Regions from separate parts of the Azospirillum fermentarium genome, predicted to be linked through region 1. Evidence: riboswitches for the same ligand, from Rfam matches in the RefSeq annotation. Region 1 holds a riboswitch; each other region holds the start of a gene.
The links. Region 1 has a riboswitch for thiamine pyrophosphate ahead of thiC (phosphomethylpyrimidine synthase ThiC). Riboswitches for the same ligand answer to the same signal wherever they lie in the genome.
Positions count from the first base shown of each region.

Region 2: another riboswitch for thiamine pyrophosphate. It lies ahead of M2352_RS08975 (ABC transporter substrate-binding protein); the one in region 1 lies ahead of thiC (phosphomethylpyrimidine synthase ThiC).
Region 3: another riboswitch for thiamine pyrophosphate. It lies ahead of M2352_RS12160 (ABC transporter ATP-binding protein); the one in region 1 lies ahead of thiC (phosphomethylpyrimidine synthase ThiC).
Region 4: another riboswitch for thiamine pyrophosphate. It lies ahead of thiO (glycine oxidase ThiO); the one in region 1 lies ahead of thiC (phosphomethylpyrimidine synthase ThiC).

Region 1 covers NZ_JAOQNH010000001.1:140,307-145,716, forward strand. Annotated here, with positions in the region: gene M2352_RS00710 (carotenoid oxygenase family protein) at 1-496, shown strand, start outside; gene thiC (phosphomethylpyrimidine synthase ThiC) at 493-2,226, opposite strand; TPP riboswitch at 2,318-2,447, opposite strand; gene M2352_RS00720 (methyl-accepting chemotaxis protein) at 2,797-4,398, shown strand; gene M2352_RS00725 (FxsA family protein) at 4,418-4,978, opposite strand; gene M2352_RS00730 (Tim44/TimA family putative adaptor protein) at 5,140-5,410, shown strand, end outside.
Region 2 covers NZ_JAOQNH010000001.1:1,866,746-1,872,155, forward strand. Annotated here, with positions in the region: gene M2352_RS08960 (protoglobin domain-containing protein) at 1-42, opposite strand, end outside; gene M2352_RS08965 (helix-turn-helix domain-containing protein) at 593-1,054, shown strand; gene M2352_RS08970 (methyl-accepting chemotaxis protein) at 1,063-3,237, opposite strand; TPP riboswitch at 3,420-3,540, shown strand; gene M2352_RS08975 (ABC transporter substrate-binding protein) at 3,628-4,740, shown strand; gene M2352_RS08980 (branched-chain amino acid ABC transporter permease) at 4,748-5,410, shown strand, end outside.
Region 3 covers NZ_JAOQNH010000001.1:2,585,401-2,590,810, forward strand. Annotated here, with positions in the region: gene M2352_RS12155 (ISAs1 family transposase) at 1-826, opposite strand, end outside; TPP riboswitch at 959-1,072, shown strand; gene M2352_RS12160 (ABC transporter ATP-binding protein) at 1,065-1,823, shown strand; gene M2352_RS12165 (ABC transporter permease) at 1,820-2,590, shown strand; gene M2352_RS12170 (ABC transporter substrate-binding protein) at 2,587-3,534, shown strand; gene M2352_RS12175 (hypothetical protein) at 3,599-4,615, opposite strand; gene M2352_RS12180 (universal stress protein) at 4,853-5,410, shown strand, end outside.
Region 4 covers NZ_JAOQNH010000001.1:306,186-311,595, reverse strand. Annotated here, with positions in the region: gene groL (chaperonin GroEL) at 1-1,484, shown strand, start outside; gene M2352_RS01545 (hypothetical protein) at 2,098-2,397, shown strand; gene M2352_RS01540 (YkgJ family cysteine cluster protein) at 2,456-3,220, opposite strand; gene M2352_RS01535 (YchJ family protein) at 3,237-3,716, opposite strand; TPP riboswitch at 3,903-4,005, shown strand; gene thiO (glycine oxidase ThiO) at 3,998-5,170, shown strand; gene thiS (sulfur carrier protein ThiS) at 5,167-5,385, shown strand.

The DNA.
Region 1 (5,410 bases):
GACACTGCGGCTGGTGATGCGGGGGGAACGGGCGGACTCGGCCCCGCCGCGCATCACCCTCATCACCCTTCACCCCGACGGGCGCACGGCGGTGGAACCGCTGAGCGCCGGTCTGGCGGAATTCCCCCGCGTTGACCCGCGGATGGTGGGCCGGCGCAACCGCGCGCTGTTCCATCTGGAACGGCGGGTGGACGGCACCGGCCCGTGGCTGGGGGCCGTGGTGCGGCGGGACATGGAAACCGGGGCGGTGGACCGGTACGACCATCCCCCCGGCATCATCGCCGAAGAGATGGTCTTCGTCCCCCGCCCCGGCAGCCAAGCCGAGGGCGACGGCTGGCTGCTGGGCACCGTGCTGGCGGTGGGGGAGACGGCGGACCGCTCCCGCACCGGCCTTGCGCTGTTCGACGCCGCCCGGCTGTCCGCCGGCCCGGTGGCGCAGGCGTGGCTGGACGCGCCCCTGCCGCTGGGGTTCCACGGCGCCTTCGCCCCGGCTTAGACGGGGGTGTAGATGGCCCCGCCGCCCTCGCGGAAGCGGCGGGACATCTCCTCCATGCCTTCGTCCGCCGCGATGTCGCGCACCTCCTGCGAGATCTTCATGGAGCAGAACTTCGGCCCGCACATGGAGCAGAAATGGGCGGTCTTGGCCCCTTCCGCCGGCAGCGTCTCGTCATGGAACGCCTGGGCGGTGTCGGGGTCCAGCGCCAGCGCGAACTGATCCTTCCACCGGAAGGAGAAGCGCGCCCGCGACATGGCGTCGTCGTGCAGCCGCGCCGCCGGGTGCCCCTTGGCCACGTCGGCGGCGTGGGCGGCGATCTTGTAGGCGATGACCCCGGCCTTCACGTCGTCGCGGTCGGGCAGGCCCAGATGCTCCTTGGGCGTGACGTAACAGAGCATGGCGGTGCCGAACCACCCGATCATCGCCGCGCCGATGGCGCTGGTGATGTGGTCGTAGCCGGGGGCCACGTCGGTCACGATCGGCCCCAGGGTGTAGAACGGCGCGTCGTGGCACAGCCGCTGCTGCAGCTCCACGTTCTCCTTGATCTTGTGCAGCGGCACGTGGCCCGGCCCCTCGATCATCACCTGGACGTCGCGGTCCCAGGCGATTTTCGTCAACTCGCCCAGCGTCTCCAGCTCGGCGAACTGGGCGGCGTCGTTGGCGTCGGCCAGCGATCCGGGACGCAGGCCGTCGCCCAGCGACAGCGCCACGTCGTACGTGCGGCAGATCTCGCAGATCTCGGCGAAGCGGTCGTAGAGGAAATTCTCCCGGTGGTGGGACAGGCACCATTTCGCCAGGATCGAGCCGCCGCGCGACACGATCCCCGTCACCCGCCGGGCGGTCAGCGGGATGTGGGCCAGCCGCAGCCCGGCGTGGATGGTGAAGTAGTCAACGCCCTGCTCCGCCTGTTCGATCAGCACGTCGCGGAACACCTCCCACGTCAGGTCTTCGGCCTTGCCGTTGACCCGCTCCAGCGCCTGATACACGGGGACGGTGCCGATGGGCACGGGGGAATTGCGCAGAATCCACCCGCGGGTCTCGGTGATGTCGCGCCCGGTGGACAGGTCCATCACCGTGTCCGCCCCCCAGCGGATGGACCACACCATCTTTTCCACCTCTTCGTCGATGGACGAGACGACGGCGGAATTGCCGATGTTGGCGTTGATCTTGGTCAGGAAGCTGCGGCCGATGATCATCGGCTCGCTTTCCGGGTGGTTGATGTTGGCGGGGATGATGGCCCGGCCCGCCGCCACCTCCGCCCGCACGAATTCCGGCGTGATGAGGTCGGGCAGCGGCGTGCCGAAGGGTTCGCCGTCGAACCGGGTGGCCGGGGCGGTCAGCCGGCCCAGGTTCTCGCGCACGGCGATGTATTCCATCTCCGGCGTGACGATGCCGGCGCGGGCATAGGCCATCTGGGTCACCGCCCGCCCGGCCAGCCCGCGCAGCGTGCCGGCGGCGGTGACCTCCACATCGTTGCGGTCCCGGATCCACCGCGCCCGCAGATGGGGCAGGCCGCGGGCGGTGTCGATATCCAGGTCCGGGTCGGTGTAGGGGCCGGAGCTGTCGTATTGCATGACGCACGGTTCACCGCCGCCCACGTCGATGGCGCGCAGCGGCACCCGCATGTCCGGGTGGGCGGCGCACGACGCATACACCTTGCGCGATCCGGCGATGGGGCCGGCGGACACGGTGCGGGCGGGGGGGATGACGGGTGTCAGGTCTTGGGGCACGGGATGGTCTCCTCACGCGGTGTGGGTGGGAGATCCGGTGCCATACTGGTGCTGGGATGCGGTCTGTCGGGCCGCACAAAGCCCCGCCATGGGGGTGCGCCCCGTTCCTCCCTTCGCCGGTATGAACCGAATCAGGTTCGAAGGGTCATCACGTCGCCAGCAACCAAAAGCCGTGGCCGGTGATATCTCAGCCCCCTAACGGGACCCCCCTGGAACGGGGCGATGGTTTGCCATTCCCGGCAAACTTGTCAAAAGAAATCGTCCGAAGCCCGATTCGGACCGTTTTTTGCGAATGCGGCATGAGGGCGCATAGGGGGCGAAAATACGCTTGAAAAGCGATTCGATTGAGTGCCTCAATCATCAAGACGGCGGTCAGTCCGTCAAAACAAGAATCATAAAATTTAAATATACGGTCGAAGAACGGTGCTGCCTCATCAGGGCGGCAACGGTTCGGCGTGTGTATTCCGGTGGTTAATACAGGGTTAAAAGGTTGCGGGAAGGGACGAGATGAACGGCTTTGCTGACAAACAATCAGATATACGAAGCGGCTTCTGGACCATTGGACGCAAGGTGACCGTCTGCTTCATGGCGGCGGTGGTGGTGGGCTTCGCCCTGATCGTCGGCCTCTCGGCCAACATGCAGATGGCCGAAGCGGTGCGGGTCGCCACCAACGACGCGAAGGTCAAGACGGAGATGCTGGCCAACGCCGTGCGCGTCGGCGTGGTGGGCCGCGACGGCAACGCGGTGGAGGCGGAATTCATCCCGCTCGCCAAATCCGACGCGGTGGAGCTGGCGTCGCTGCGCGCGGTCCACGCCAAGGACGGGACCATCACCGATTACCGCAACCCCGCCCACCCCGCCTTCGACCTGGGCCGGCAGGAAGACATGATCACCGCGGCGCTGGGCAGCCTGAAGCCGCAGGTCCGCACCGTGGGCGACCACGTGGTGGTGGCGGTACCGGTGCTGAACAACCGCGGCGACAAGGCGTCGGGCGCGCTGGCCGTGGCGTGGGGCATGAACGGGCAGAAGGCGGCCATCACCGATCAGGTGAAACACCAGCTCGCCGTGTCCGCCGCGGTGCTGGTGGGTCTGGTGCTGCTGCTGAACGGGGTGATCGGGGTGATGGTGGCCCGGCCCCTGCGCGCCATGGCCGGCACCATGGACCGCATCGCCGGGGGCGATACCCAGGCCCAGGTGCCGGCCACCGAACGGCGGGACGAGATCGGCACCATGGCGCGGGCGGTGCGCGTGTTCCGCGACAACGCCGAAGCCATCGGGCGGCTGCACGCCGAACAGGCGACCCAGGCCGAACGGGCGGAGGCCGACAAGAAGCGCGCCCTGGTCGATCTGGCCGACCGTTTCCAGGCCAAGGTCAGCACCCTGGTCGGTGCCATCGCCCAGGCGAGCCAGGGCATGGCGGAATCCGCCGGCTCCATGGCCCGCGTGGCCGAGGATGCCTCGGCCCAGTCCCACAGTGCGGCCACCGACACCGACGCCATCCTGGACAATGTGAAGTCGGTGTCCACCGCCGCGGCCCAGCTTGCCGGCTCCATCGAAGAGATCGCGGCCAAGGTTCACCACTCCGCCGCCATCGCCAACGACGCGGTGTCCAGCGCCGAGCGCACCAACGTCACGGTGCAGGGCCTGCAGGCCAGCGCCGAACGCATCGGCGAGGTGGTGCAGCTCATCAACTCCATCGCCAGCCAGACCAACCTTCTGGCGCTGAACGCCACCATCGAGGCGGCGCGGGCGGGGGAGGCCGGCAAGGGCTTCGCCGTCGTGGCGTCGGAGGTGAAGAACCTGGCCAGCCAGACCGCCAAGGCCACCGACGACATCTCCAGCCAGATCGCGGCCATGCAGTCGGTCACGCGCGAAGCGGTGGAGGCCATCCAGACCATCGGCACCACCATCCGCGAGATCAACGGCATCGCCGCCGGGGTGACCGCCGCGGTGGGCGAGCAGAACGCCGCCACCCGCGACATCGCCAGCGCGGTGCAATCCGCCGCCCACGGCACCCAGGCGGTGTCGCGCACGGTCGGCGGCGTGGCCCAGACCGCCCGCACCACCGGCCAGACCGCCGCGGGCGTGCTCAGCGCCGCGCAATCCCTGTCGGGTCAGGTGCGCACCCTGTCCGCCGAGGTGGACAGCTTCCTGCGCGACGTGCGCGGATGAGACGTGCGCCGATGAACCGTCAGGCGTCCCCGTCCCGTTTCGGCGGGGCGGGGCGCCAGCGCGACTCGTCCAGCCGGGGCATGGCGGGATCGGGGGCCGGGTCCACCTCGCGGAAATCACCGTCGATCACGCCGGGATCGGGGCGGTGGGTGGGCCGGCGGGGCTCATCACCGAATCCTGCCCCCTCGTAGGCGCCCGCGCTCCGCCCGCCCGCCATCCACACCCCGCCCGCGGTCTGCATCCGCCCGAACATCCAGCGGCCCAGCGTGCGCCGCACCGGCCCGATGATCAGCAGCAGCGCCAGCACGTCGCTGAAGAACCCCGGAATGATCAGCAGAACCCCGCCGATCACCGTGCAGAATCCATCGAACAGGGCGCCCATGGGCATTTCCCCCCGCTGCGCCGATTCCTGCACCCGGCGCAGGGTGGACAGCCCCTGGACCCGGATCAGCACCGATCCGGCCACCACCCCCAGCGCCAGCAGCCCCAGCGTGGGCCACAGCCCCAGCCAGTCGCCCATCATGACGAAGCCGACGATTTCCACGATCGGCAGGAGAAGAAGCGCCGCGAGGGGATTCATGGGGGAAAGGACTCCTTGCCGTTCTTGCTCTTTCCAGGGGGACGGCCTATCTAGTCGATGAGACGGCCCATGTGGCACACTTAATGCCGGGATCGGGCCGCGTCCAGGGTGAAACAGCCCGAATCCGGCTCGATTGGCCTTTGACTTGAAGGAACGTGTTGATGGGCGATGGGTTTATTTTCATCGAGATCGTGATCTTCGCCATGATCGCGGCCTTTCTGGTGTATCGCCTGCGCAGCGTTCTGGGCCGCCGTGACAACGATGAACCGCGCCGCTCCAATCCCTATGCACCGACCCCCACCGACCGCGCGGCGCCGCATGGCGACAACGTGATCCCCATGCCCGGCCGTGACCGCGGCATCGCCGACGTGCCGCCCCCGCCGGCGCCGGGCGAACCGGAATCCCTGGCGGCCACCCTGGCCCGCATCGCCG
Region 2 (5,410 bases), 1.7 Mb from region 1:
AAAACGCAGACGCTCTTCGTTGGGAAGGGAGGCGGTCATCATAATCTTGATCCGGGGCGTAGGAGATCCGTTGATGAGCGTCTTGTCATATGACAGTTGAGGGCACGCAAGGACGTTCTCTGCAAAGCGTAATTTTTCCCGGACACTGATAGAATTGATAAAAAATGTGGATTTACCAAGACATGATATTTCAAAAAATACCGGATAAAAAAGAAATAATAAGGGATAAAACTTCTCATAACCAAGAAATTCGTGGCGAATCGGTGGGTAATGCATGATCATCAATCAGTAAATAAAATTAACAATTCTGGTCAATGCGACAAAGTTAACATTGGGTATTGATAATTTTTCTCTATAGATTTTTGAGATCATTGTTGGATATCGGCATAAATGCGTATTTTTCAATTTTTTGTCTGGTCATCCCACACATAATCGCTATGGCGCAGCCGCAGGTTTCCATCGACGCTTGTGCTTGTTTCGTCGTCTGAAAAAATGAGCATTTTCAATGGGAAAAGAGATGGAAATCCAGGATTGCACCGTGTCCGTCCCGGCCGAGTCTCACCTGGATGGTCTGGGGCCTCGAATATCCGCGGTGATCGACGCATATCCGTCGAAATCCGCCGCCGCGCGGGCGGCCGGGGTGACGGCCGAGCAGCTCAGCCGTTATGTGAAGGGGATCAACCGCGCGCCGTTCGACACGCTGGTGAAGCTGTGCGCTCCGGTGGGGGTATCGCTGGACTGGGTGGCCACGGGCTGTGGGCGCATGGCCGCCGCCCGCGGGCAGGCGTCAGGGGATCTGACCATGACGGAAACCCTGCTGAACAACCTGATCGCCGGGCTGGAAATCCACAAGGCGCGCACCGGCCTGCGCATTCCCCCGCTGACCCAGGCGCGGCTGGTGGTGCTGTACTTCCGGCTTCTGTCCCGCCGGCTGGACGCCGTTGGCGGCCCCACTCCGGCGGATGCGCTGTTGCTGCCCGGCACCCCGGTGGACATCGCCGCCGATCACGATCTGGCCGACATCCTGGCCTTGGCGGTGGGGCACCCGGAATAAGGGGGCGCTCAGGCCGTGCAGCCCAGCCGCACGGCCCCCCAATGCTTGCCCTTCACATAGACCGGGGCGGAGATGTCCTTCATCGACGCGATGCGCCCGCCGCCCATGTCGCGGCGGTAGGTCTGGATCAGCGCCGGCTGGCGCGACCGGGCGGCGGCCAGCCCGGTGCTGTCGTCGAACAGGCGGCGGTGACGGCTGTTGGCGGTGTTCCACACCGGATCGTCGGGCCGCTGGGGCTGGGAATAGGCACGGTTGTGGGTGGGCAGGTAACCGTTGCGGTCCACCGCCACGCAGAACACGATGCGCGGGTTGCGGCCCACCACCGGCTCCTGCAACCCCGGCAGCACCCGGTCGCACAGGTCGGTGAAGGGGGTGGTGTATTGCGGCGGGTTGCTGCCGGGCACGGCGGCGTAATCGGCGGAGAACAGCCGGTCCATGCCGATCTCCCCCCGGTCCACGGCTGTCTCGAACAGGGCGCCGACGGCGGCGGCGGTATCGCGGGCGATGGCGGTCAGTTCGGCATCCCGCGCCAGCGCCTCGGCCATCAGCGGCTGAAGCCGGGCCAGGAAGGGCGGGGGCAGGGGATCGAAGCGCACATGCACCATGTCGCCGTCCACCCCCACCACCGCACCCGTGGCGGGGCCGAGGTTCTGGATGTCCAGGCGGAGCGGCTGGCCGGCGGACGGCGCGGGCGTCATGTCGCGCACCTGGCACCCGCCGGTGGAGATGTTGTCCAGCCGCCCGCGGAACGGCGTGCCGCCCGCGTCCCCGGTGCAGGTCAGGTCCACGGCCACCCGTTCCTCCCGCCGCCGGTTGCCCAGATGGGTGCCGCGCAGCGAGGCGGTGACCCGCCGCCGGATGCCGTAGATCTGCTTGACGATGACGGACGCGTTTTCCCACAGTTCCCCCGCCTTGGCGGTGGCGTGGCCGGCGGACGCCGCCACCTCCTCGATGCTGCCGTGCATGCGGCGCATGGTGTCGGCCATGGTGTCGGCGTGGCCGGCAATGGTGCGGGTGACCTCCGCCTGTTCGGCGACGGAGACGGTCACGTTGCCGATGTCGGTCGCCACCGCGTCCACCTGGGTGCCCACCTCGTGGATGATGGCGGCAGTGTCGCGGATGAACCCCTGCATGGTTTCGATTTGGGTGCGGATGTCGCTGGTGGCGTTGTTGGTCTGGTCGGCCAGCGTCTTCACCTCGTTCGCCACCACGGCGAATCCCCGGCCGGCGTCACCCGCCCGTGCCGCCTCGATGGAGGCGTTGAGGGCCAACAGGCGGGTTTCCTTGGCGATCCGTTCGATCAGGGTGACGACGGACCCGATGCGTTCCGACGCGGTGGTCAGGGCCACCGCACTTTCCTGCGCCTGCGCCGACCGTTGCGACGCGCCGCGGGACGACTGGGCCGCGTGCTCCACACGCCGGGCGATGCCGTCCACCGACTCCGACAGGCCCCGCGCGCTGTCGGCCACGCTGTCGGCCAGGCTGGTGGTGTCCTGGGACGCGGCGGTGACCTGGGCGCCCAGGCTGGACACGGTGTTGGACGCGGCCAGCACCTCGTCCGCCGCCGCCTCCATCACGGTGGCGTTGCGGCGGACCAGATCGACGGCCCCGCCCAGTTCGCGTTCGAAGCTGTCGGCGAATTCCCGCATCTCCGCCTCGGAATCGCTGGCGGAGTTGATGCGGATGTAGCTGGACAGCGCCGCTTCCGCCTCCATCAGCACGGTGCGGATCAACAGGGCGGCATCCTCGGCGGCCTGGGGTTTGCGGCTGGTCAGGATGATGTCGCGCACCAGCGATTCCAGCATGAAGGCATAGCCCGCCATGTACTGGGCCGGCGTCAGCCCCACCCGCTGGTGCACCCGCCCCACGGTGCGGATGCGCTGGGCGTACCCGTCGCCGAACCCGCCGGTGAAAAAATCCCGCCACAGGGCGTGGTGGGCGCGCCGCGCCTGCTCCACCCGCGACGGGTCGGGGAACAGCGGGGCGGTGGCAGGGTTCTGCGTGACGAAACGGTAGAAATCCCCCAACGCCTTGTCGATGGCCGGGTCCAGGGGGCGCGCCATGCCGGCCAGCCGCCGTTCCGCATCGCCGTCGATGCGCCACAGGGCGCGGTCGATGGGCGGCGTGTCGTCCAGCGCCGGGGAGGGGGCGGACGGACGGGGGGCGGCGAGGGTGGCGGCCATGACGTTTCCTTCCCAATGCGGCGCTTCGATCCCATCATCGTCGGTTGCAGGGGCGCGCCGTCGCTTTGCATTGGAACGGTATGATCGGTGTCTCACCCAACGGTGGCGAGCAGCGTATTGTCGCACGAGACCGGACCTTCCGCCCGTCTTGACAGGCGGGGGCGGGGTTGCGACAGTTCACATTCGAACGGCTGGGGTGCCCCGCCGGTGGCATGATCGTGTGCGTGCCGGGCCGGGGCTGAGAGAAGACCCATCGAACCTGATCTGGATCATGCCAGCGAAGGGAGCCGGAAGCCCGCACCCCGCCCGCACCCCCATGGGCCGGCCCGTGCCGGGGTTCCCCCCGTCGCCTGAGGCGAAGAGGGAGTGGAGCGCGTGGCGATGCGGCGGATGTCCTGTGTGTCGGCCCTTTTTGCGGCCTTGGTTGCGGGTCCGGCGGCGGCGGAAAGCCTGCCGGTGCTGGTGCCGCTGACCGGATTCCTGTCGCTGGAGGGCACCAGCCAGCGCAACGGCGCGGTGCTGGCGGTGAAGGAGGCCCCCGCCTCCCTGTCGGTGACGGCGGAGGTGGTGGACACCGGCACCTCGCCCGAGGCGGCGGCGACGGCGCTGGAACGCGCCCTGTCCCGCGGCACGCCGCCGGCGGTGGCGGCCAGCATGCTGGGCACGCAGATGCTGGCGATGCTGCCGCTGGCCCAGGATTACAAGGTGCCGCTGGTCACCGTGTCGGGCACGGCTTCGATCACCGAGCGCGGCAACCCGTGGGTGTTCCGCTTCTTCCCCGGCGACGCGGTGACCAAGAGCGCCCATGCCCGCTATGTGGTGGAGGAACTGCACAAGACCCGCCCGGCGCTGATCTACCAGACCACCGCCTATGGCCAGAGCGGCAAGGCCCATCTGGAACCGGCGTTCGCAACGCTGGGCGCGCCGCTGGTGTTCGCCGAGGGGGTGGACCCGGCGGCCAAGGATCTGCTGCCCGTGCTGACCAAGGCGCTGGAGGCGAAACCGGACGTGCTGGTGCTGCACCTGCATTCCGCGCCCACCGCGCTGATGGTGCGCACCGCGGCGGCGGCGGGGGTGAGCCTGCCCATCGTCGCCGGCTCGGCCATGCACCAGCCCAGCACCGCGGCCCTGCTGGAGCCGGCGGAGTTGAAGGGCGTGTGCGCGGAAACCGCGGCGTCCCCCGTCTCCGGCGGCACCCCGGCCATGGAGGCGTTCACCGCCGCCTACCGCGCCGCCTTCAACGCCGAACCCGACGCCTTTGCCGTCGGGCAGTACGACGGCATGCGCATGGTGCTGGACGCCATGGGCAAGGGCGCCAAAACGCCCGAGCAGGTGCGCGCCGCGCTGGCCTCGGGGACGTACGAGGGGCTGGCCATGACCTACCGCTCGGACGGCACCGGCAACATGGCCCATTCGGCGGCCATCGTCTGCTACGACGGGGCATCGCGGGTGCCGGCGGTGGTCAAGCGGTACGATGGAGCGGTGAATGGGGCTGTGAAGTAGAAAGGCGATGCTGGCGCAGCTTGTCCTGAACGGTGCGGCGCTGGGGGCCGCCTATGCCCTGGTGGCGCTGGGCTTCGTGCTGGTGCTGAACGCCGCCGGTGCGGTCAACTTCGCCCATGGCGATCTGGTGATGGCCGGGGGGATGCTGGGCGCCGTGCTGGGGCCGATGGCGGCGGATGCCGTCGGGCCGGTGCCGGGGGCGGTTCTGCTGCCGCTGGTGCTGCTGCTCATGGCCGGGCTTGGGGTGCTGGTGGCGGCGGTGGCGTACCTGCCGCTGCGGCGCAAGCCGCCGGTGGCGGTGTTCGTCACCACCATCGCCGTGGGCATCATGCTGCAGAACGGCGCCAACACCCTGCTCGGCGGGGAGCCGAGGGCGGCCCCGCCGCTGCTGTCGGGGGGAACCGTCACCCTGTGGGGCGGGGTCACCGCACCGGAACAGTCGCTGGCGGTGATCGCCGCCGCCGCGGTGCTGATCGCGCTGCAGGTCTGGGTGTTCGGCCACACCCACACGGGCCGGCGGCTGCGGGCGGCGGCGCAGGATCCCGACATGGCGCGGGCCTGCGGCATTCCGGTGACGCGGATGGTGCTCGCCACCTTCGCCATCGGCTCGGCGTACGCCGGGGCGGCGGGGCTGTTGCTGGCGAACCAGTATTTCGTCACGCCCCACGCC
Region 3 (5,410 bases), 2.4 Mb from region 1:
CGCGCCGGCTTTCGACCATGACGACGCTGTTCAGCCCCGGCCAATTGTGGCGCTCCTGTAGCCAGGCGACGTCGTGAATGACCGTGGTGGTGCGCGTTTCGATGCGGCCATGGTCGCCGTCAACCGTCTGGTGCCGGCTGATCGTGGTGTCCGGGAAGCCGCGCTCTTTCTGTTCGATCACGAACAGTTCGACGTCCTCGCGCAGGCTGCCCTGGTTGCCCTTGAGAGCCAGAAGGTAGTCGGCCTTCTTGGCAAGGATAGCCGTGGCGATGCCGCGCTGGCAGCCCATCGCGTCGATGGTGACGATGGCACCTTCGATGCTCAGCATTTCCAGCAGCTTGGGAATGGCGACGATCTCGTTCGCCTTCGCGGCGACCTGGACCTGCCCGAGCACCAGCCGTTGCCGGGCGGCGAAGGCGGAAACCATGTGGATGGCCCCCTTGCCGGCGCTCTTGTGGTGCGACCGCCGCACCGTCTTGCCGTCGATGGCGATGACCTCGGCGGGGGCGCCGGTCAGGGCGGCAACCCAGGCGACGAAGCAGCGCTGGAAGTGCTCGGCGACCAGCGTGGCGAAGATGTCGCCCAGTTGGTCATGCGACGGAGTTCCGTGGGCAAAGGCCCGGAACCGCTGCAAAAACGCCAGCTTCTTAGTCCCAAAGCGGGCGATCTCGACAAAGCTCTCCGCTCCCGCCAACACCGCCAGCAGACACAGCAACAGCACCTCGTCCAACGGGTAGATCACCTTACCGCGTTGCCGAGGGTCCGGCAGCGCACGAAAATGATCCAGAAAAACAATCGTCTCACCCAGCGCCCCGGTCGCGTCCATCATGCCCGCCAGTGTCGATGCCAAGGCACGGCATCGATTCAGAACTCCGACCCGTTGTCACGCACTCCTTCACCCGATTGCCCTGGGCAGACCCCCTTGCCGTTCCCGGCCCGCCGCGCCATAGTCTCTGCCTCAATCACTGGGGGGAGCCGGCTGGCGGCTGAGAGGTCTCCGCACCCCTGCGGAGGCGACCCCTGGAACCTGATCCGGTTCATACCGGCGTAGGGATCAGTGAGCCATGCATGATGTCCTGCGGGCTGGGCCGTCGGTCCCGGCCCCCCTCGGCCTATCCATCGCCCGGGCACGGCTGACCCGCGGCGGCGCCCGCCTGTTCGACGGGCTGGGCCTGAGCCTGGAGCCGGCGGCCATCACCAGCCTGCTGGGGCCGAGCGGGGTGGGAAAGACCACGCTGCTGCGGCTGCTGGCCGGGCTCGACACCCCCGAACCGCCCACCGCCATCGAAACCTCCGACGGCACCCCGCTGGCCGGACGGGTGGCCTATATGGCGCAGCAGGATCTGCTGCTGCCGTGGCTGGCGCTGCTGGACAACGTGACGCTGGGCGCCCGGCTGCGGGGAGAGGCGCTGACCGCCACCGTCCGCAGCCGCGCCCGCGGGCTGCTGGCCGCCGTCGGGCTGGCGGGGCGGGAGCGGGACCGGCCCGCGGCCCTGTCGGGCGGCGAGCGGCAGCGGGTGGCGCTGGCCCGCACGCTGATGGAGGACCGGCCCGTGGTGCTGATGGACGAGCCGTTCTCGGCGCTCGACGCCATCACCCGCCTGCGGCTTCAGGATCTGGCCGGCACCATGCTGGCCGGACGCACCGTCCTTCTTGTCACGCACGACCCGCTGGAGGCGTTGCGCCTGTCCCACCGGGTCCATGTGATGAGCGGGCGCCCCGCCGCCATCGGCCCGGCGCTGGAACCGCCCGGCCCCCCGCCCCGCGATCCCGCCACGGTGATGGCTCTGCACGCCGAGGTGCTGCGGAGGCTGGCGGCATGATCCGCATCATCCGCGGGGCCGTCACCGCCGCCGTGCTGCTGGCGCTGTGGCAGGGGGTGGTGTGGCTGACCGACGTTCCCCGCTTCATCCTGCCCGGCCCCGGACGGGTGGCCGAGGCCCTGTGGACCCAGGCCCCGCTGCTGGCCCATCACGCCCTGTGGACGCTGGCCGAAATCGTGGCCGGGCTGGGGCTGGGGGTGGCGCTGGGGGGGGCGTCGGCGCTGCTGCTGTCGGGGTTCCGCCCGGCACGGCGCTGGCTGCTGCCGCTGCTGGTGGTCAGCCAGGCCATCCCGGTGTTTGCCCTGGCGCCGCTGTTGGTGCTGTGGCTGGGGTACGGCATGGCGTCGAAGATCGCCATGGCGACGCTGATCATCTATTTCCCCGTCACCACCGCCCTGTTCGACGGGCTGCGGCGCACCGATCCCGGCTGGGTCGATCTGGCCCGCACCATGGGTGCGGCCCCCGCCGCCGTTCTGTGGCGGGTGCGGCTGCCGGCGGCGCTGCCGGCGCTGGCGTCCGGCGTGCGGGTGGCGGCGGCGGTGGCCCCCATCGGTGCGGTGATCGGCGAATGGGTGGGGTCGTCGGCGGGGCTGGGATACCTGATGCTGCACGCCAACGCCCGCATGCAGACCGACGTGATGTTCGCCGCCCTGACAATTCTGGCGGTGTTCGCCATCGCCCTTTACGCCGGGGTGGACGCGCTGCTGCGCCGTGCCCTGCCCTGGCAGCCCGATGAAGCAACCCTCAACGAGGAACCCACACGATGAAGCATGTGATGGCCGCGGTGGTGCTGGCCGCCGGTCTGTGCGCGGCGGTGCCCGCGGCGGCGGCGGACAAGCTGACGCTGATCCTGGACTGGTTCGTCAACCCCGACCATGCCCCGCTGGTGGTGGCCAAGGAGCTTGGCTTCTTCACCGACGAAGGGCTCGACGTGGAACTGGTGGCCCCCGCCGATCCCAACGACCCGCCCAAGCTGGTGGCCGCCGGCCAAGCCGACGTGGCGGTCAGCTACCAGCCGCAGCTTCAGGTGCAGGTGGGCCAGGGGCTGCCGCTGGTGCGCATCGCCACGCTGGTGTCCACGCCGCTGAACTCCGTCGTCGTCCTGGCCGACGGGCCGGTCAAGAGCGTGAAGGATCTGAAGGGCCGCAAGGTCGGCTTCTCGGTCGGCGGGTTCGAGGATGCCGTGCTGGGCGCCATGCTGGAAAAGAACGGCCTGTCGCTGAAGGACGTGTCGCTGGTCAACGTGAACTTCAGCCTGTCGCCGTCGATCCTGTCGGGTCAGGTGGACGCGGTGATCGGCGCCTTCCGCAATTTCGAACTGAACCAGATGGCGCTTGAGGAACGCCCCGGCCGCGCCTTCTTCCCCGAGGAAGAGGGGGTGCCGCCCTATGACGAACTGGTCCTGGTCGCCAACAAGGCCAAGCTGGACGATCCCCGCCTGCCGCGGCTGGTGCGGGCGGTGGAGCGTGCATCGCTCTACATCCTGAACCACCAGGAACCGGCCCACGCCGCCTTCGTCAAGGGGCGCCCGGAGCTGAACGACGATCTGAACCGCCGCGCCTGGGCCGACACCCTGCCCCGCTTCGCCAACAACCCGGCAGCACTGGACCCGGCCCGCTACACCCGCTTCGCCGAGTTCCTGAAGGCCCGCGGCCTGACCGGCACGGTGCTGCCGGTGGACGCCTACGCCGTCACCTTGCCGGTGAAGTGAACAGAAAAAGGGCCGGCGATGGGTACCGCCGGCCCTTCTCTTCCCATGATCGGTGCTGCACCCGTCAGGCGCTGATGTTCACCGACGAGGCCGCGGGCGTGGACGACGACGCGGACGAATCCGCCGCCGTCGAGGCCGCTGCCGCGCTGCTGCCGCTGCTCAAGCCGTCCACCGGCACCGACAGGTCCACGTTCAGGTGCATGACCCCCTTGGAATCGGTGGAGGGGGACAGGGTGGCCAATCCCTTCATGCCGCCACCCTTCGACGCCATGTCGGTCAGCTTGCCCAGGATGTTCTTCATCTCGTCCGAGCTGAAGTTCTCCGCACCCCGCACGATGATGCCGGTGGCCTTGGCCGTGGCGGTGGTGGTGGACTGGCCGAACATGGCTTTGGTCATGTCGCCGTTGGCGCCGAACACGGCGGATGCGCTCTGCTCATCCTTGCGGAAGTCGAGCGTGGACTTGGCGAAGGAGATCGACACCTCGCGGTCGCCGTCCTTGATCTTCAGCTCGATGCCGCGGGATTCGATGGTCCACTGCGACCGGGCCGTCTGCATATCGACGGCCATGTTGCTGAAGTCCATGTTCGCCATCTTGGAGTTCATGGCGTCGTCGAAGCTGCCCATGGCGTCCTTGACCTTGTCGTCGGACATGCCGAGGCCGCTGAGCATGGAGCCCAGATCGCTCTTGAACGAACTGACCGCCTTGTTCAGCAAGCTGGCCACCTGCTTGCCCTGGTCCGCCGCCGCCTGCATGTAGCGCTGCGCGTCCGTCGCCCGCTTCAGCCCCGCGTTGGCCGACGAGGACGACGGCGCCGAGGACGAGCCGCCGCCCGAGGAATCGGTGGCGGTGCCGCTGTCGTCCTGGGTCTTGGCCGGCGCCTTGCCCGACATGGCGTCGAGCAGGGATTCCATGGACTGGCTGATGGTGTAGGCCGGGCTGGACGATGCCGGCGTAGCCGCGGACGTGGTTGCCGCGGCCTTGGCATCCGCAGCCTTGGCGTCCGTGGTCTTCTTGGTGACCGGCGTCGCCACGGTGCTGGCGCTGCTGCCGGGTCCGGTAACTTGCGTGCTGTAATACATGACACACCCTACAGGCCGCGTGATTGCCCCCGGTGCATAGTATTTCGTTCGCACCGTTTACGGTAGATTAAAATAGCATCGCATCACAACGCATAGTGTACATCACCTGTCGTCATCGTGATTCCTTACCAATAAAAGAATCTCCCTATGACGGAAGCGGCGTTGCGATCACCGGGCGGCGGCGTTACCTAAGGGCATGGCTCCGCAAGGGCCGCCCCACGAGACAGAGCGGGTTCCATGCCGATCAAGACCATTCTGCTTCACATGGCCAACGATGAACGCCACGACGTGCGGCTGCGTGTCGCGGTGTCGCTGGCCGCCCGTTTCGGTGCCTTCGTCGATGTGCTGTACATTGCGACTCCGGTGCACATGCCGGCGGCGGTGACGGGGCGGGGGGCATCGTACGGGTTCCTGGCCGAAGCGACGGCCATCGCCCATGAGAAGGCCGGGCAGATCGAGCATGAGGTGCGGCAGGCGCTGAAGGACTGCTCCTATTCCTGGACGGTGGACGAGGGGGACCATGTGGAGCTGCTGGCCGCCCGCGCCGCCTTCGCCGACCTTGCCATCATCACCCAGAGCCACGCCGGCCACCTGGAGGACCGGGTGCTGCTGCACGTGCCCGACCGGCTGCCGCTGCAATCCCCCTGCCCCGCCCTGGTCCTGCCTTACGGGGGCATGCCGGAGGACGAGTTCGGGCGCAACATCGTCATCGCGTGGAAGAACACGCGCGAGGCCGGGGCCGCGGTGCGCGCCGCCCTTCCCTTCCTGGCCGCCGCGGGCAAGGTGACGGTGCTG
Region 4 (5,410 bases), 170 kb from region 1:
GTGTGTCGGTCGCCAAGGAAATCGAACTGGCCGACAAGTTCGAGAACATGGGCGCCCAGATGGTCCGCGAGGTCGCCTCGAAGACCAACGATCTGGCCGGTGACGGCACCACCACCGCCACCGTGCTGGCCCAGGCCATCGTCCGCGAGGGCGTGAAGGCCGTGGCCGCCGGCATGAACCCGATGGATCTGAAGCGCGGCATCGACCTGGCGGTCGAAGCCGTCGTCGCCGACATCAAGTCGCGCGCCAAGAAGATCACCACCAACGACGAAGTGGCCCAGGTCGGCACCATCTCCGCCAACGGCGAAGCCGAAATCGGCAAGATGATCGCCCAGGCCATGGAAAAGGTCGGCAACGAAGGCGTCATCACGGTGGAAGAGGCCAAGAGCCTGGAAACCGAACTGGACGTCGTGGAAGGGATGCAGTTCGACCGCGGCTACCTGTCGCCGTACTTCATCACCAACGCCGACAAGATGATCTGCGAGCTGGAAAGCCCGTTCATCCTGCTGCACGAGAAGAAGCTGTCGGGCCTCCAGGCTCTGCTGCCGGTTCTCGAAACCGTCGTGCAGTCGGGCAAGCCGCTGCTGATCATCGCTGAAGACGTCGAAGGCGAAGCGCTGGCCACCCTGGTGGTCAACAAGCTGCGCGGCGGCCTGAAGGTCGCGGCGGTGAAGGCTCCGGGCTTCGGCGACCGCCGCAAGGCGATGCTGGAAGACATGGCCATCCTGACCGGCGGCCAGGTCATCTCCGAAGACCTGGGCATCAAGCTCGAAAACGTCACCATCGACATGCTGGGCACCGCCAAGAAGGTCGTGATCTCCAAGGAGACCACCACCGTCGTGGACGGCGCCGGTTCGAAGGAAGACATCGAAGCCCGTTGCGGCCAGATCCGTGCGCAGGTCGAGGAAACCTCCTCGGACTACGACCGTGAAAAGCTGCAGGAACGTCTGGCCAAGCTGGCCGGCGGCGTCGCGGTCATCCGCGTCGGCGGTGCGACCGAGATCGAGGTGAAGGAACGCAAGGACCGCGTTGACGACGCCATGCACGCCACCCGCGCCGCGGTGGAAGAAGGCATCGTCGCCGGTGGCGGCACCGCGCTGCTGTACGCCTCCAAGGCTCTCGACGCCCTGAAGCCGATCAACGACGAACAGCGCGTCGGCATCGACATCGTGCGCCGCGCCCTGCAGTCGCCGATCCGTCAGATCGCCTACAACGCCGGTGAAGACGGCTCGATCATCGTCGGCAAGCTGATCGACCAGAACAACCCGAACTTCGGCTTCGACGCCCAGAAGTCCGAGTACTGCGATCTGGTGGCCGCCGGCATCATCGATCCGGTGAAGGTCGTCCGCACCGCCCTCCAGGACGCCGCCTCGGTGTCGGGCCTGCTGATCACCACCGAAGCGATGATCGCCGAAAAGCCGGAAAAGAAGGCCCCGCCCGCCATGCCCGGCGGCATGGGCGGCATGGACGACATGGGCTTCTAATCAAAGCCTCTGTCTCCCGGCCAACCGGAAGAACGAAGAGCGCCTCCCGCACGGGGGGCGCTTTTTCGTTTCAGGCGCCCTGGTTTCAGGCTTCGGGAATGTCGGGGCCGCTGCCGAACACCCACGGCTTCCGCCCGTCCGTACTCAGGATTTCCATCGGAAGGCGGGGCAGCCGCGTCCGAACCGCTGGGCAAAGGCTGTTGCGGTTCATGAAAACCCTCACTTTGGAACCCGATGCGGGGATCATAATGAGGGATTTTGCCATAACCCTCATTATCCAGATCCCATGCGGCACCATACGGAGGGTTTTTCCGAATCGCCGCATCCGTTTCGTCTCCATGCTCGGGGAAAGAGGGCGGCCGATTGTCCACAAAGCGTGGTGGGAAAATCTATAATGGCAAATTTTCCAAAAGAAGGGCTTCTATCCTACTGAAATCATCGGGAATGAAGCTGCGGTACCCTGTGGTTGGTACCCCGCTCTCGGTTGCGGACAAACAATCCACATTTTTTTATGAGAATATTGTTCTTGAAAACAATAATATCAAAAATTTGAATTGAGGCGGTTTGATTTCAAGGCGCACAAGGTGTCCACACAAAATTAATGGAGATATCCATGCGCTCCCTGAAGATTGCTTTTGTCGCTGCTTTCGCCGTTGCGGCGGTTCCGGCCCTGGCCTTTGCCGATGATTTCGAAGCGCTGTGCACCGCCACCGACAAGTCGGAGCCGACCGTCAAGTCGTGCCAGTGCGCGTCCACCAAGCTGAGCGGCGCCGACCGCACCGCCGCCATCGACGCGATGAAGGCCGTGAACGGCGCCATGGCCGCCGGCAAGGCCGAAGAGGCCGCCGCCGCCACCCAGAAGCACGCCAAGGGCATCGAGATCCTGATGACCGCCCAGGCCACCTGCATGTAATCCGCAGGATGAAGGGGCGGGGGGCGCCGTGACGGGCGCCCCCCGCCCTTTTTTGCGTCTACCGCCGGAACCGTTCCATCTCGGCGGCGAAGCGTGTGTAATGAGCGTGGTACTCGGCCCATTCCGGTTTGCCTTCGGTGCGGGCGGCGTGATCCGTCAGCACCGGGATCTGCCGTTCCGCGAAGGCGCGGGTGTCGATGGTGCGCGACAGGCTGAGGAACGACGAAAAGCTGACCGGCACCTTGCCGCCCATGGGGTTCAGCGATGCCTTCGCCAGCAGCGCCACCAGCGACGGGCTGGCCTTCACCATCATGTCGGCATAGGCGCGCAGGGCCGGGGCCTGCTGCACCAGGGCGGCACGCTCGCGGGTGAAATCACCCTTCTCCACGATCGTCTTGTCCCGGTACACCACCGGGGCCGCGTCCGACGTGTCGCAGGCCCAGCCCGCCCGCGGGGTCAGGTACGGGCGCTGCTCCCCCTCCTCCTGATAGGGGTAGAAGGGCATGGTGCGGCAGCGCAGCGGCTTGGCATCGTGGACCGAGCACAACAGCCCGTCGGCGGACAGCAACGGGCACGGCATGTCCGGCGGGATGTAGACGGTGGGCATCAGCAGCACCGCCACCTCCTGCCGCCGGTCCAGGCGCACGGTGGCGCCCAGGCGCGCGGCGAGCGCGAAGGACCTGGCCCCCTTGCGCACCGGCGCCCAGATCATCGCCAGGGGAAAATCACCGGCGTGGGCGACGGCCTCGTCCACCGTCAGGGGCAGCCAGCCGTGGCAGCATTTGCCGCAGGCGGTGCAGTGGAAACGGTGCTCCATCGCCATGGTGCCGGATACCGGGTCAGGCGCCGCAGCACTTCTTGTGCTTCTTCCCCGACCCGCAGGGGCAGGGATCGTTGCGGCCCACCTTCACCACCTGGCGCGGCGGCGCCTTGGGGTTCAGGTCGCCGCGCACGTACAGCCAGCGGCCCCCGTCGTGGCGGAAATGGGCGCGTTCCCGCTGCACCATGTCCTCGCCGTTCCGACGGAACCGCAGGGTGAAATCCACGGTGGCCGTGCCGTCGCCGGCTTCCGCCCCGCCGGTGATCTCCACGCTGTCCCACTCCACCTCGGCGGCGGCGCGCTCGGCCTCGGGGCGGTTGAACTCGGCGGCGATCTCGGGGGCGTGGGTGCACTCCACGTAATCCAGGTTGCCCTGGGTGAAGGCGGTGTAGCGGGCGCGCATCACCGCCTCGGCGGTGGGGGCGTCGGCGGTGCCGGCGATGAACGGGCCGCAGCAGCCCGCAAGGTCAAGGCCGGAGCCGCAGGGGCAGGGGATCATGGGTGGGCTTTCCGGGGAAGAAGACAAGGGGGAAACGGGGCGGCGGGCACCATACCAGCCGCGCCCGCACCGGGCCAGCACGGCGGGGGCATCACGCCTTTGCGGGATGGGCTGCGGTAATGCAGCGCCATGGAAGGTTGAGGATTTTTCTTGCAAAGGTGCGGACGCGGGTTCACCATCCGGCCCGACCATAGGCTGGGGTGCCGCCCGGTTCCGTCCGTGCGGCTGAGATCATACCCATCGAACCTGTCTGGATAATGCCAGCGAAGGGAGCCACCGCAATGGACGCACCCACGTCCGCCATCCGTCCGTTCTCCGTTTCCTCCCACCCGTCCGTCGCCGTCGTCGGCGCCGGGGTGATCGGCCTGTCCATCGCCTGGACGCTGGCGCGGGCCGGCTGCCGGGTGTCGGTGTTCGACCGTGGCCCCGTCGGCGGCGGGGCCAGCAACGCCGCGGGCGGGATGCTGGCGGCCTGCGTCGAATCCGAACCGGGGGAGGAGGCGCTGGTTCCCCTGGCCCGCGCCAGTCAGGCGCTGTGGCCCGGCTTTGCCGCCGACCTGCACGCCGCCGGTGGCATCGACCCGGAACTGCGGACCGAGGGCACCATGGTCATCGCCCGCACCGCCGACGATCTGGGGCGGGTGCGGTTCCTCTATGATTTTCAGAAGGGGCTGGGGCTGCCGGTGGAATGGCTGCCGGGGAGCGAGGTGCGGCATCGTGAACCTTTCCTTGCTCCCGGCATCGGCGGTGCTATCTTTTGTCACGAAGACCATCAGGTTGACAGCCGCCGGTTGGTGGCGGGCCTGCACAGCGCCTGCGTGAACGCCGGGGTCATGGTGTCGGCGGGCGTGCCGGTCGCCCGTCTGAACCACACGGACGGGCGTGTTACAGGCGTAACGGTGGGGGATACCGCCGTAACGGCCGATGTGGTGGTCCTGGCCGCGGGGGCGTGGTCGCGGGATCTTCCGGGCTTGACGGACGCCGGCCGCCCCCCGGTGCGTCCGGTCAAGGGGCAGATGGCGGCGGTGCGCATGAGCGCCGCCGCCCCGCTCCTGTCCCATGTGGTGTGGACCCCCGGCACCTACCTCATTCCCCGCCGCGACGGGCGCCTGATCATCGGCGCCACGACGGAAGAGGCGGGGTTTGACGAACGCCTGACCGCCGGCGGGGTGATGGCCCTGCTGGAGGGGGCGTGGCGGGCGCTGCCCGGCATCGCCGACCTGCCGCTGGAGGAGACGTGGGTGGGCTTCCGCCCCACCGCGCGGGACGACGCGCCGATCCTCGGCACGGGTCCGCTGGACGGGCTGGTCTATGCCACCGGTCACCACCGCAACGGCATCCTGCTGACCCCCATCACGGCACAGGCCATCGCCGCCCTGATCCTGGAGGGGGAGATGCCGGCCGTGGCCACCCCCTTCGCCCTGTCCCGTTTTCACCCCGCGCGTGCCGCATGACCGCCGCCGCTTTCATCCGCGTGAACGGTCAGCCCCAGCCGTGCCCGGCGGGGCTGACCGTCGCCGCCCTGGCCCACGCCCATGGCCTGGAGGCCGGGGCCCGCGGCGTGGCCGTGGCGCTGAACGGCGCCGTGGTACCGCGGGGCCGCTGGGGGGAAACCCCGCTGGCCCCCGGTGACACGGTGGACATCGTGCGCGCCTTCCAGGGCGGCTGATCATCCCTTCCCACACCTCGGAGAG